2 regions of the Paenibacillus allorhizoplanae genome follow, and region 2 is predicted to be linked to the other one. Evidence: predicted binding sites of a transcription regulator. Region 2 holds the regulator's gene; the other holds the start of a gene.
The links. The regulator Rex, encoded in region 2, represses fermentation and respiration genes when NADH is low (regulators of the CRP and FNR family bind a similar motif). The targets are predictions, from matches to a motif close to TTGTGAAATATTTCACAA.

Region 1 (5,135 bases), on a different contig from region 2:
AGTAAGTTAACGATTGGTTTCCAAAACACGCCTGTACTCTCCATCGCTACATGGGTACACCCATGCTTTTTAATCCAGTCAATTAACTGTAGGAGAAATACGGTTTTAGTAGAAAATGTTTGAATCTCCTTTCCTTCGGGTGTCATCGTACATGCAGTAATGGAATCCTTATGAACATCCATGCCACATGCTCGCTCAATGATAATATCCATTGGAATTATCCTTTCTACGACCTGAATATGGGCTGGTGCAACAACCAAAATAGGATTAATCTACCATGAGTGCTTCCCAAAGGAGCGACATTCTGTGATGCACCGTGGTCGGTGGAGTCAGACTAACGGATGGGCTCTAACGCACCATAGTTGATCGACCTTCCTCACCCAGCCGTAGTAGAAGTATTGACGGACTTTAACCATTTTCATGCTCTGTGGTGCAGCGCTGGTCTTGCGCTGCATGGACGGCTAACGGGCAGTAGAGTGGAACAAATTAATGTTAGTTTAGTGTAATTATGTTCATACTTTGAACCACTCTGTAGCAACTAAATAGAACTTAGTACGTCTATATATGTAAACAAATGGAATTAATCAGGTAATTGCAGGGGGAGTTCCCCACACCTATCATTTTTGAAAGAGGTGTTTCTCATGTATAAGTTCATAAAAATGATAGTATTCATTTTATTGTTTGGATCTATTTATTACCTTACTTTAATAACTATACGCTTTTTAATATTGGATCACTTAAATGTTCGATTACAAATTCAAAGTCTTGTTGAAGTAATTAGTTTATTTATTATTGCAATTACATCACTTATTCTAACGGCAACTTTATCAAGATACTTGTTGAAACATAATCGAAATTATTAGAGCGTTCTATGAATGCTTACCTCCTTAATAGGGGGTATTTTGATTCAACTAACGGATATCTTTTGGATGGCTTAACTAACTGGGAACGATACAAAAAAGCGATCGCGTGCTGCCGTGCAAACTGTCGATTCCTTTTTGGTTGAAGTAACGTGCAGAATAATTTAATGACTTCACGAATCTTCAAGTATTAAGAATTCTAAAGCTCGGAATTGGAGATGTTCACAATGGAGTATCAATATATTTCAGAGAACAAGATTGATCATTTGTCCTTACATGATAGTGTAATTGATAAAGCATATGTAAACGAGAATGAATTGATCTTAGAATTTGATCATTTGGATGTGCTCGTAACACACCCACTGAATCCTTATCCAGTAGCAAAATCATCGGGTAAAGCAGCGATTATTTTTGAGCTGTTTGAAATGGTGCAATCTATTCTTTATGACACTTCTAAGAAAAAAGGATAAAGTTGATCTTTAAGCTAACTAGGAACGTTAGTTGTATTTCATATGGTTAATGAATCAAGCCTATAATAAAACTGACCCCCTTTAAAATATAAATAGTTATGACCCCCAGCCCGTTGCTGTGGGTCACTTTTTTGTTCATTAAAGTAACGGGGAGTTTGGTAGAGACTGGGACGTGATGTATGGCTTACCTCTGCGCTACATCTTACCCACTCCTAACGCAAATTTAATATAAAGATGATAACTTTGGAACTAAAACCGAGTATAACCATCTGTACTGGTTTAAAATGGGAGAATGGATAGGAGTGTGATCGGATGAGTTTGAGAAAAGCTGTCATTGCGACAGTCGTGGGTGCGCAAGTCATCATAACTGGAGCGATCGATGCATCAGCGCATAGTCAAGGCGGGCATGCCTTGGTCAGAAGCACATAATGGCTAACTCTAGATGTGGCCATCTTCAAAACTTAACTTGTCACTCAACATTTTTGTAATCACTTGTCTTGGTGTATATAAGTTATTTTAAATTAATAAGATTTCTAACTAGACTTTCGACGATTATATCTCTAATATTGTTGTTTTCCTCTTCTAAAATATGAATGATATAATCTTCATCCGGTTTAAAAGCTCTGAAAATTACATGTTCTTTATCCTCTAAAATTACATCGTGGCCACAATCCCTAAGACATTGTTCATAATCTTTCAATGTTGGCTTTTGGTTCTCCTCCAAGAAAATAATGCCCCTTAATAAGGAACTTTTATCATGGTGGATTACTTTAAAATGAACTGTAAATTCTTTTTTCATACTGTACCATCTCCCTGTTCTCGCACAAAATCAAGATCATTATTAAATTCATTATAAGTAAGATCTATATTGGAAGCTGTGATATTTATTACATTTGTCAGTCACAAATTCCTTTTTAACTATCAAAATGGGTTCAATCTGTTGTAACGCTCCCTTTTCTTTCTCTTATTGAACGACTTACTGGAGCCATTCCAACACGGAAGGGAACAGTTCGCGTTCTATTTGGTCAAGATGTCTTTGAAGGGGATGAATCGTTAATGCGAGACATCGAGTTAGCTCCCTTGCTTCTTTTTTTGTTATCCTTACTGTCATCCGTTGAGTTCTCGTATAGAATAATTTGAGAGTTTCCATAATGTAATAAAGTTCTTGTTCAAGCAACTCACATAGGGAGACTTGGAATGTCGCGTAAGGGGATGCGAGGAATAGCAGGTCCTTCTCCATCTTTTGAAACGGATAAAGCTCATCCAATAAGTTCCGGATTTCCTTCACCATATTCTGAATTAATGTCATCCGGTGATGCCTGTTTTTTTCTAATTCAATGTAAACGGAGAGTTCTTTTATCAAATTTAAACAAATCGCTATATCTTCATAAACAACATTGAGTGAACGGAATTGTTTATCGAGCATCCAATGCCAATGTAGGTAGTTATTCATTTCAACTGGACTGGATATAGAAAAAATACCTTGTAGAATATTCATGGAGGTTCCTCCTCTTTAGCAATATATTAAATTTTAAACGTTCCACGTATTCTTGGCTGTGATGTATCTCACGATGGATTTGTTAAATAACGAGTAAGGTATATTACACCTTTATAATTTTCCAATCTTATTTAGAAAAATATTCTCCAAAGTGACTTTTCTCACATACACTTCATCTGCTTCGATCTACAATGAAATCATAAAGGACGAAGGAGATGGTTCAAATGATGAAATGGATACGGGAAAATAATTACGCGGCAATACTGTTGACAATCATTCGTTTGTATGTAGGTTGGGAATGGATGGTAGCTGGTTGGCACAAAATCACAGGTGAAAAAGCTTTCGACGCTACAGGATTTCTAAAAGGAGCAATTGCTAAGCCTGTTCTGGAAAGCGGAACGACAGATATGATTTATGCGAATTATGTTGCTTTTTTGAAAAATTTTGCTCTTCCGCATGTTGGGTGGTTTAATGTCATGGTTCCTTGGGGTGAACTCTTGGTTGGTTTGGGTCTACTAATAGGTGCGTTAACTACTGTAGCGATTTTCTTCGGATTATTGATGAATTTTATGTATATGTTTGCAGGTACGGTCAGCACTAATCCATGGTTAATGCTCCTGGGATTTTTCATCGTAGTGGCAGGCGCTAATGCAGGTAAATTTGGTGTGGACCATATGATTCTCCCCTACCTGCACAAATGGTTGGATAAGATCTTAGAACGATTCCATTTAAAAGCTAAATTCAGATAAGGTGAGGGCGTAATCCAATGACAAATATGATAACACCTATTCTTTTACTCCGAATATTGAGGGTAAGAATAGGTGTTTTTTCATGTTTAGCATTGTCTAGCATATGAAAGGGGATGCGCTGGATGAAACGGAAATCTAGGAAGCGGGCATTTTCACTCTACATATTAATTCAAATCCTGAACGTATTTACGGTTACAATTCTTTCTATTGGATGCTTTCTTATTGCCTATCAAGCCATCGTTCATATAGAGGATAAGATTGGAGCGGTACATTTCACATTGTACTGGATGAGTACTTATTCTCTCGCACTGATCATACTGCACTTATTTTTATCTAAAAAGTTAATTGAAAAAATAACAGAGCCCCTTCATTCGCTAATCGATTATATGGAGCTGCTTTCAAAGGGACGAATGGAGACAACCACTAAACCAACTTTTTCTACGCCCAATCAAGAGATGAATATGTTAGACAAAAGATTTACTGAGGTCATCAATTATATGCGTCAACGATTTGATAATCTGGAGCAAGAAGCTGAGACAGACCCCCTCACGGGGTTAGCTAATCGCAGGACATTGGAAGCTGTATTTGCAGAAATTCATGCAACTAGTGAAACCTTTGCCGTGTTGATGATCGATATAGATCATTTTAAAGTGGTCAATGACACTTATGGACATGGAGTTGGTGATGAAGTACTATGCTTTATTGCACAGCTGATGAAGAATGTGTCGCGTGAACAAGATGTATGCTGCAGATTTGGCGGAGAAGAATTTATTATGCTGCTGGCGGGTACGGATGCATGCCATGCGAGAACTGTCGCAGAAAGACTTCGTGAAAAAATGGCTTCGACCCGAAGTCCTACTGGGAAAGCTGTGACGGTATCCATCGGAATAACCGATAATGCAGATCAACCTCATGATCTGAAAATACTGCTTGAAAGAGCAGACATTGCTTTATATCAAGCTAAAAATCAAGGTCGAAACCGAACCATTATTGAGGCTGCACCTAATCCGATGCATAGATCATAAGTGCAACGGTTACATTCTGCAAATGTCTTTAGGGCAGCTTTCGCAATGGCAAATATTTCGAAGATACGATAGATCTTTTACAAGGATATGACTATTTTCAATGTGGATGACATTTGCTTGCCGAAGCTCACTTAGCATTCGATTTACACTCTCTCGCGTAGCCCCAATCATATCAGCGAGTTCTGTGTTGGTATGCGTCTTAGGAATTAAAATGTGGTTGCCTTGTTCTGTACCGTAGGAGTTGGTAAGTCTGATAAGAAGAGAACATAACGCCCCATGTTTACCAAACATCATCAAATCGCGAAACTTGGTCTGTGTCATACGGTGGAGAAGTCCCATCCACTTCATGAATTCAACAGCTAGATCGCCATTTTGCCAAATCAATACCTCTAAATCTTTCTGCAGTATAACCCCGATGACACTATTCTCGATTACCTCTGCAGTGAAAACATGTGTTGATTGACGAAAAGGGTCAACTTGACCAAATAGATCGCCTTTCTGATACATGTACAAAATAAAGTGTCTTCCTTCAT
Region 2 (5,135 bases):
AGCTCAATTGTTTCGTACAGCTATGATGGGTGATAAACCCCCAATTGAGTATGTCAAAGCAATTCATGATCTTGAGCATGCAGGAGACTCCATCACACATGACATTTTCAGAGGTTTGAACAAAGTATTTATCACTCCTATTGATCGGGAAGATATTATGGTTCTAGCTTCCAAAGTCGATGATGTTACCGATGGTATTGAGGCTACGATTGCTCGTTTCGACTATTTGAGTGTTTCTCATACAGATTCCTACATGAAAGATTTCTCTGGAGTTATCGTAGACTCATGTCAACATATGCTAGATGCTTTCAAGCTTTTAGCTAAGAAAAAATATATGCAAATTCCGGAGCACACGGTGGCTATAAATAAATTAGAAAATGATGGAGATCGTTTGATGCGCGAAGGAATTCGTCAAATTTTCATCACACGCAAAGACCCCTACGAAGATTTCAAACTCAAAGAAATTTACGAGCGTTTGGAAGAAACAACCGATGCCTGCGAAGATGTCGCTAACATTCTAGACAGCGTAGTACTTCGTTACTCTTAAGACAAGATGTCTGTGTGTACGAAGAAAGTTTTCCAATTGGAAAGCGCTAGGAGGAATTCATGTTAACTTATTTGATCATAATCGTTGCACTAGCCCTGTTATTCGACTTCATCAACGGATTCCACGATACAGCTAATGCGATTGCTACTTCCATTTCTACGCGAGCATTAAGTCCGCGTGTAGCGATTTTCATGGCTGCTTCACTTAATTTTGTTGGGGCTATGGTTTCATCGGAGGTAGCCAAAACAGTAGGCGGAAGTATTGCCAATCCTGCGAAGATCGAAAATGGCGTTGAAGTCGTGATTGCAGCCTTGCTTGCAGCAATCATCTGGAACTTACTTACCTGGTACTTGTCTATTCCATCTTCGTCCTCCCACACGTTACTTGGTGCCTTAGCTGGTGCTGTAATTGCAGGAGCAGGCTTCAATGGCGTTAACTGGAGTGGTTTCACACAAATTATTATCATTCTTATTTTATCGCCGATTATCGCTTTCGTTCTAGGTTATCTCATTATGGTATTGATCAAAAATATCGTGCTGTGGTCAGGTAATACATCCAGATCCAAACTAAATCGTGGTTTTCGTACGTTACAAATCATCTCTGCCGGTTTACTTTCGTATTCCCATGGTGGTAACGATGCGCAGAAGGCGATGGGGATTATCGTGTTTGGTCTTGTTGCAGCCGGCGTTCAAGATGATTTGAATGTACCGATCTGGGTAAAAATTGCTGCAGCCCTCGCGATGGGCCTTGGTACATCCATTGGCGGATGGCGGATCATTAAAACAGTCTCGGGTAAAATTGTTAAAATTGAGCCGATCAACGGCTTTGCCTCGGACTTAACATCATCGATTGTCATTCAAATCTCAACCTTCATTGGTAAACCATTATCCACAACACATGTTATTTCCTCTGCGATTATCGGGACAGGCAGTGTCATGCGATTCCATGAAGTACAATGGGGTACGGTTGGTCGAATGTTAGTCACTTGGGTTATTACCATTCCGATCTCCATGGTTCTTGCTTACACCCTGTACTTTGTGATATTCCGTTTAATCATGTAGTAATAAAAAACAAAGGCACGACCCGCTGAAGCTGCGCGGGTCGTGCCTTTTTCATGCTAATCGAGATAATAAGCTAAGCTTTGAAGCTCTGTCGTGAAATCCGCATAATGCACGCGTACATCTGGCGGCACCTTAATGATGACTGGCGCAAAGTTCAGTATCGCTTCAATGCCACAAGCAACGAATTCATTCGCTACATTCTGTGCTTCAGCCGCGGGAACGGTAATAATACCGATCCGCACACCAAGCTCAGACATAACTGACTTCATTTTATCCATGGGGAGCACAACCAAATTATTAATCACTTCGCCTGTCTTTGAAGGCATGGCATCGAATAAAGCCACAATTTTCATATCATTACGTAAGTACGTATTATAATTGCAAAGTGCTCTGCCTAAATTTCCTGCGCCAACGAGGGCAACTTGAATATGTCGATCTAACTTCAGAATCTGGCGAATCTTCTCTATCAAGTAATTGATATCATAGCCAATCCCTTTTTTGCCAAACTCGCCAAAATAAGCTAAGTCCTTCCGAATTTGAGCAGGATTCAGATCTAATTTCTGACCTAAATCCTGAGAAGACACCGTGGACACATTGTTCATTTGCAACTCGTTTAGATAGCGTAAATAGATAGGTAATCTGCGGACAACAGCTTCTGAAATTTTTTGTGTTTTCACGAATTAAGCTCCTCCCATCCATTGCTCAATCCTCGGCAGCATTTGTTCGCAGGTCATGTGCTCGATCTTCGGACCAGGCAACGAATAGAGGAAGTGCTTGCCATAATACGTCTCAATAACACGTGTATCATAGATAATAACGATCCCTTTGTCTGACGCCCTCCGAACTAATCGACCGAAGCCTTGTTTAAATCGAATAACAGCTTGAGGAACAGAAAATTTCATAAATGGATTCTCATTGCGCTTCTTGATATTCTCACATTTGGCTTCGACAAGCGGGTGATTAGGCGGTTGGAATGGGAGACGAATGATCGCCAGACAACTTAACGCATCTCCTGGAATATCTACACCTTCCCAGAACGAACTAGTGCCCAGTAACACGCACATTTTATTATCTTGGAACATTCGGGTCAACTTACTGCGATTGCCGCTGTCAACACCCTGACCAAGCACAGTGATGCCATGTGGGTTGAGCTTTTCCTTCATTCCTGCATGAACAAGCTTCAACATCCGGTTCGAGGTACATAGAACTAGCATTCGCCCCTTTGTCACCTGTGCAACATCACTTAGAGAGTTGATCAGTGCTTCGATAAAAACGGGATCTCCCGCTCCCTTGATCGTTGGAAAATTACGTGGAATGACGACCAAAGCCTGCTCACGATAGTTAAAAGGTGACGGTAATTGCACTGTTTTCAGCTTACCTGACTCTTCGTCTTCTGGAATGGCTAAGCCTAGCTGCTCCGCCGAGTACTGGAACGATTTATTCACCGAGAGCGTTGCGGAGGTCAAGATAATACTGTCTTTCGTTTCAAAGAAATGCTGCTGCAGCAACCCACTAACATCCGTTGGAACGGAATTCAGTTGAACCGATTTGGCTTTCGCATACGTGCCAGCTTCAATCCAATACACGTACCCTTCATCTGCCATTTTCATAAAGAAATGAAGCGCATCACGATGCGCATACAGCTCTTTCACAGTTCCATTCAGATCGGTCACTAACCCTTGAACACCAAGTCCATCTTGCTGCTCCTTTAGCTCACTCAACAATTTATCCAAAGTTCGCAAAAGTTCACTCGCATTCAGATAAATGTTATCCTCCATAATCAACAACTCACGCCAATTCGCAGGCAGAGTCTCCGGCTTCAAACGCAGCACATATTGCGAAGTTTCCGATTGTGAAGGATCACTTCTGGAGGAAACCAACTCGTACAGGGCTTCACTTAAACGTTCCCAGTCCTCTTTGATCGAAATGATTTTCGGAAACAATCCATCAATCGTGTTACTCCATGCGGCTGCTCGCTCCCCTGCCTCATCCGATTTCTGTAATCGGAAACGAAGCATTGGAAGCTGTCCGCTTCGATTATCCTTATACAGCCACAATAAGGAATGGTAAAACGCAGAGGCATGCAGCTCGATCCCGAGGTGCTTACTTGCCACTTCTTCAAAGTGATGCGCCTCGTCAATCACAAGGTGCTTGTAGGACGGCAGAAGGCGGTTCTCAGCCTTCATATCCGTAAAGAGGAGGGAATGGTTCGTGATGATCACATCAGCCGTATTGGCGTCATTACGAGCTCTGTGGTAGAAGCACTTCTTATACCAAGGGCACATGCGGTTTAGACAGGAGTCCGTGTCACTCGCAACCGAGTACCAGAATTGGGCACCTTTGTTGCCAAAGTGCAGTTCTTCCTCATCCCCATGTTCGGTTTCACTTAGCCAAACAACCATTTGCGCGGCCGTTATCGGGTCTTCTCGGCTATTTTCGTAGTCCCGTGTTGTGAGCTTCGTCTCAAACTTACGAAGGCACAGATAGTGACTTCTTCCTTTGAGGACAGCTGCTTTGAATGGAATAGGAAAAATTTCTTTTAATAGAGGGATATCCCGCTCACGCAGCTGCTCCTGCAAATTAATCGTATGTGTCGAGACGACAACTTTCTTCTCATATTTCAAACCGTAATAGATCGAAGGAATCAAGTATCCCAGTGATTTGCCTGTCCCTGTTCCCGCTTCGATCATCAAATGCTGATCTGCCTCGAGAGACTTCTCCACTTCCAGAATCATTTGATCCTGAGATTCACGATCCTCGTACACCTCGAATCGTTGTTGGAGCGCGGATTTCAGGCCTTGCTGAAAGGCTGTAAAAGAATTTCCTAACGCTGCCGTTACTTCGTATTCAGAGCGCGGATCTTCGTCTTCTCCCCAATCCGTCACATTCAAGGTAAATTGACGGAAGTAACGATTCGTATCCATATCGACACTTGTTACTGACTCTTTATATAAACAAATTTCGTCCAAAAACCACCCCAAATCGGTGTTACCGTTTTCGAAAATTTGGTTCAACCGTTGCACCGTTAAGAGAGGCAGCCCCAGTAAGCGATCCAAGCAGTGGATCCAAATCAATGCAGTAACTTCCGCATCACTGTCTGCTTGGTGCGGCCTTTCATGATCAATCCCAAACAACGCCGCCACCATACTAAGCTGTAGACTAGAGATGGACGGGAATAAAATACGCAGCATATCCATGGTGTCCAGGACACGACCCGAGAAAGGAGGATAACCAGTTCTCGTTAGCCCTCGCTGCAGGAATGATAAGTCGAACGCTGCTTGATGCGCTACAAGCACACAATCAAACAAGAGGGGAAACATGTCTGACATTACCTGATCGAGTGATGGTGCATCCGCAACCATCTCATTGGTAATCCCTGTTAAAGTTGTAATCGAAGAAGGTATACTAATCCCTGGGTTCACCAGAGAAGTATACCTGTCTGTAATTTCAAATTGATCTATGATGACGAGTCCAACCTGTATAATTTCGTCCCCAGGCTGACTTCCTGTCGTTTCAAAATCCAAAAC

Region 1: a site for Rex is predicted at 2,978-2,995, ahead of L6I86_RS10430 (DoxX family membrane protein). Genes of this name have one in related genera too.

The regions. Positions count from the first base shown of each region.
Region 1 is NZ_CAKMMW010000004.1:411,012-416,146, reverse strand. It holds gene L6I86_RS10450 (IS110 family RNA-guided transposase) at 1-212, opposite strand, end outside; gene L6I86_RS10445 (hypothetical protein) at 1,088-1,330, shown strand; gene L6I86_RS10440 (hypothetical protein) at 1,842-2,129, opposite strand; gene L6I86_RS10435 (hypothetical protein) at 2,307-2,828, opposite strand; gene L6I86_RS10430 (DoxX family membrane protein) at 3,053-3,577, shown strand; gene L6I86_RS10425 (GGDEF domain-containing protein) at 3,700-4,602, shown strand; gene L6I86_RS10420 (Crp/Fnr family transcriptional regulator) at 4,612-5,135, opposite strand, start outside.
Region 2 is NZ_CAKMMW010000002.1:604,688-609,822, forward strand. It holds gene L6I86_RS05325 (DUF47 domain-containing protein) at 1-547, shown strand, start outside; gene L6I86_RS05330 (inorganic phosphate transporter) at 607-1,608, shown strand; gene L6I86_RS05335 (redox-sensing transcriptional repressor Rex) at 1,665-2,285, opposite strand; gene dinG (ATP-dependent DNA helicase DinG) at 2,289-5,135, opposite strand, start outside.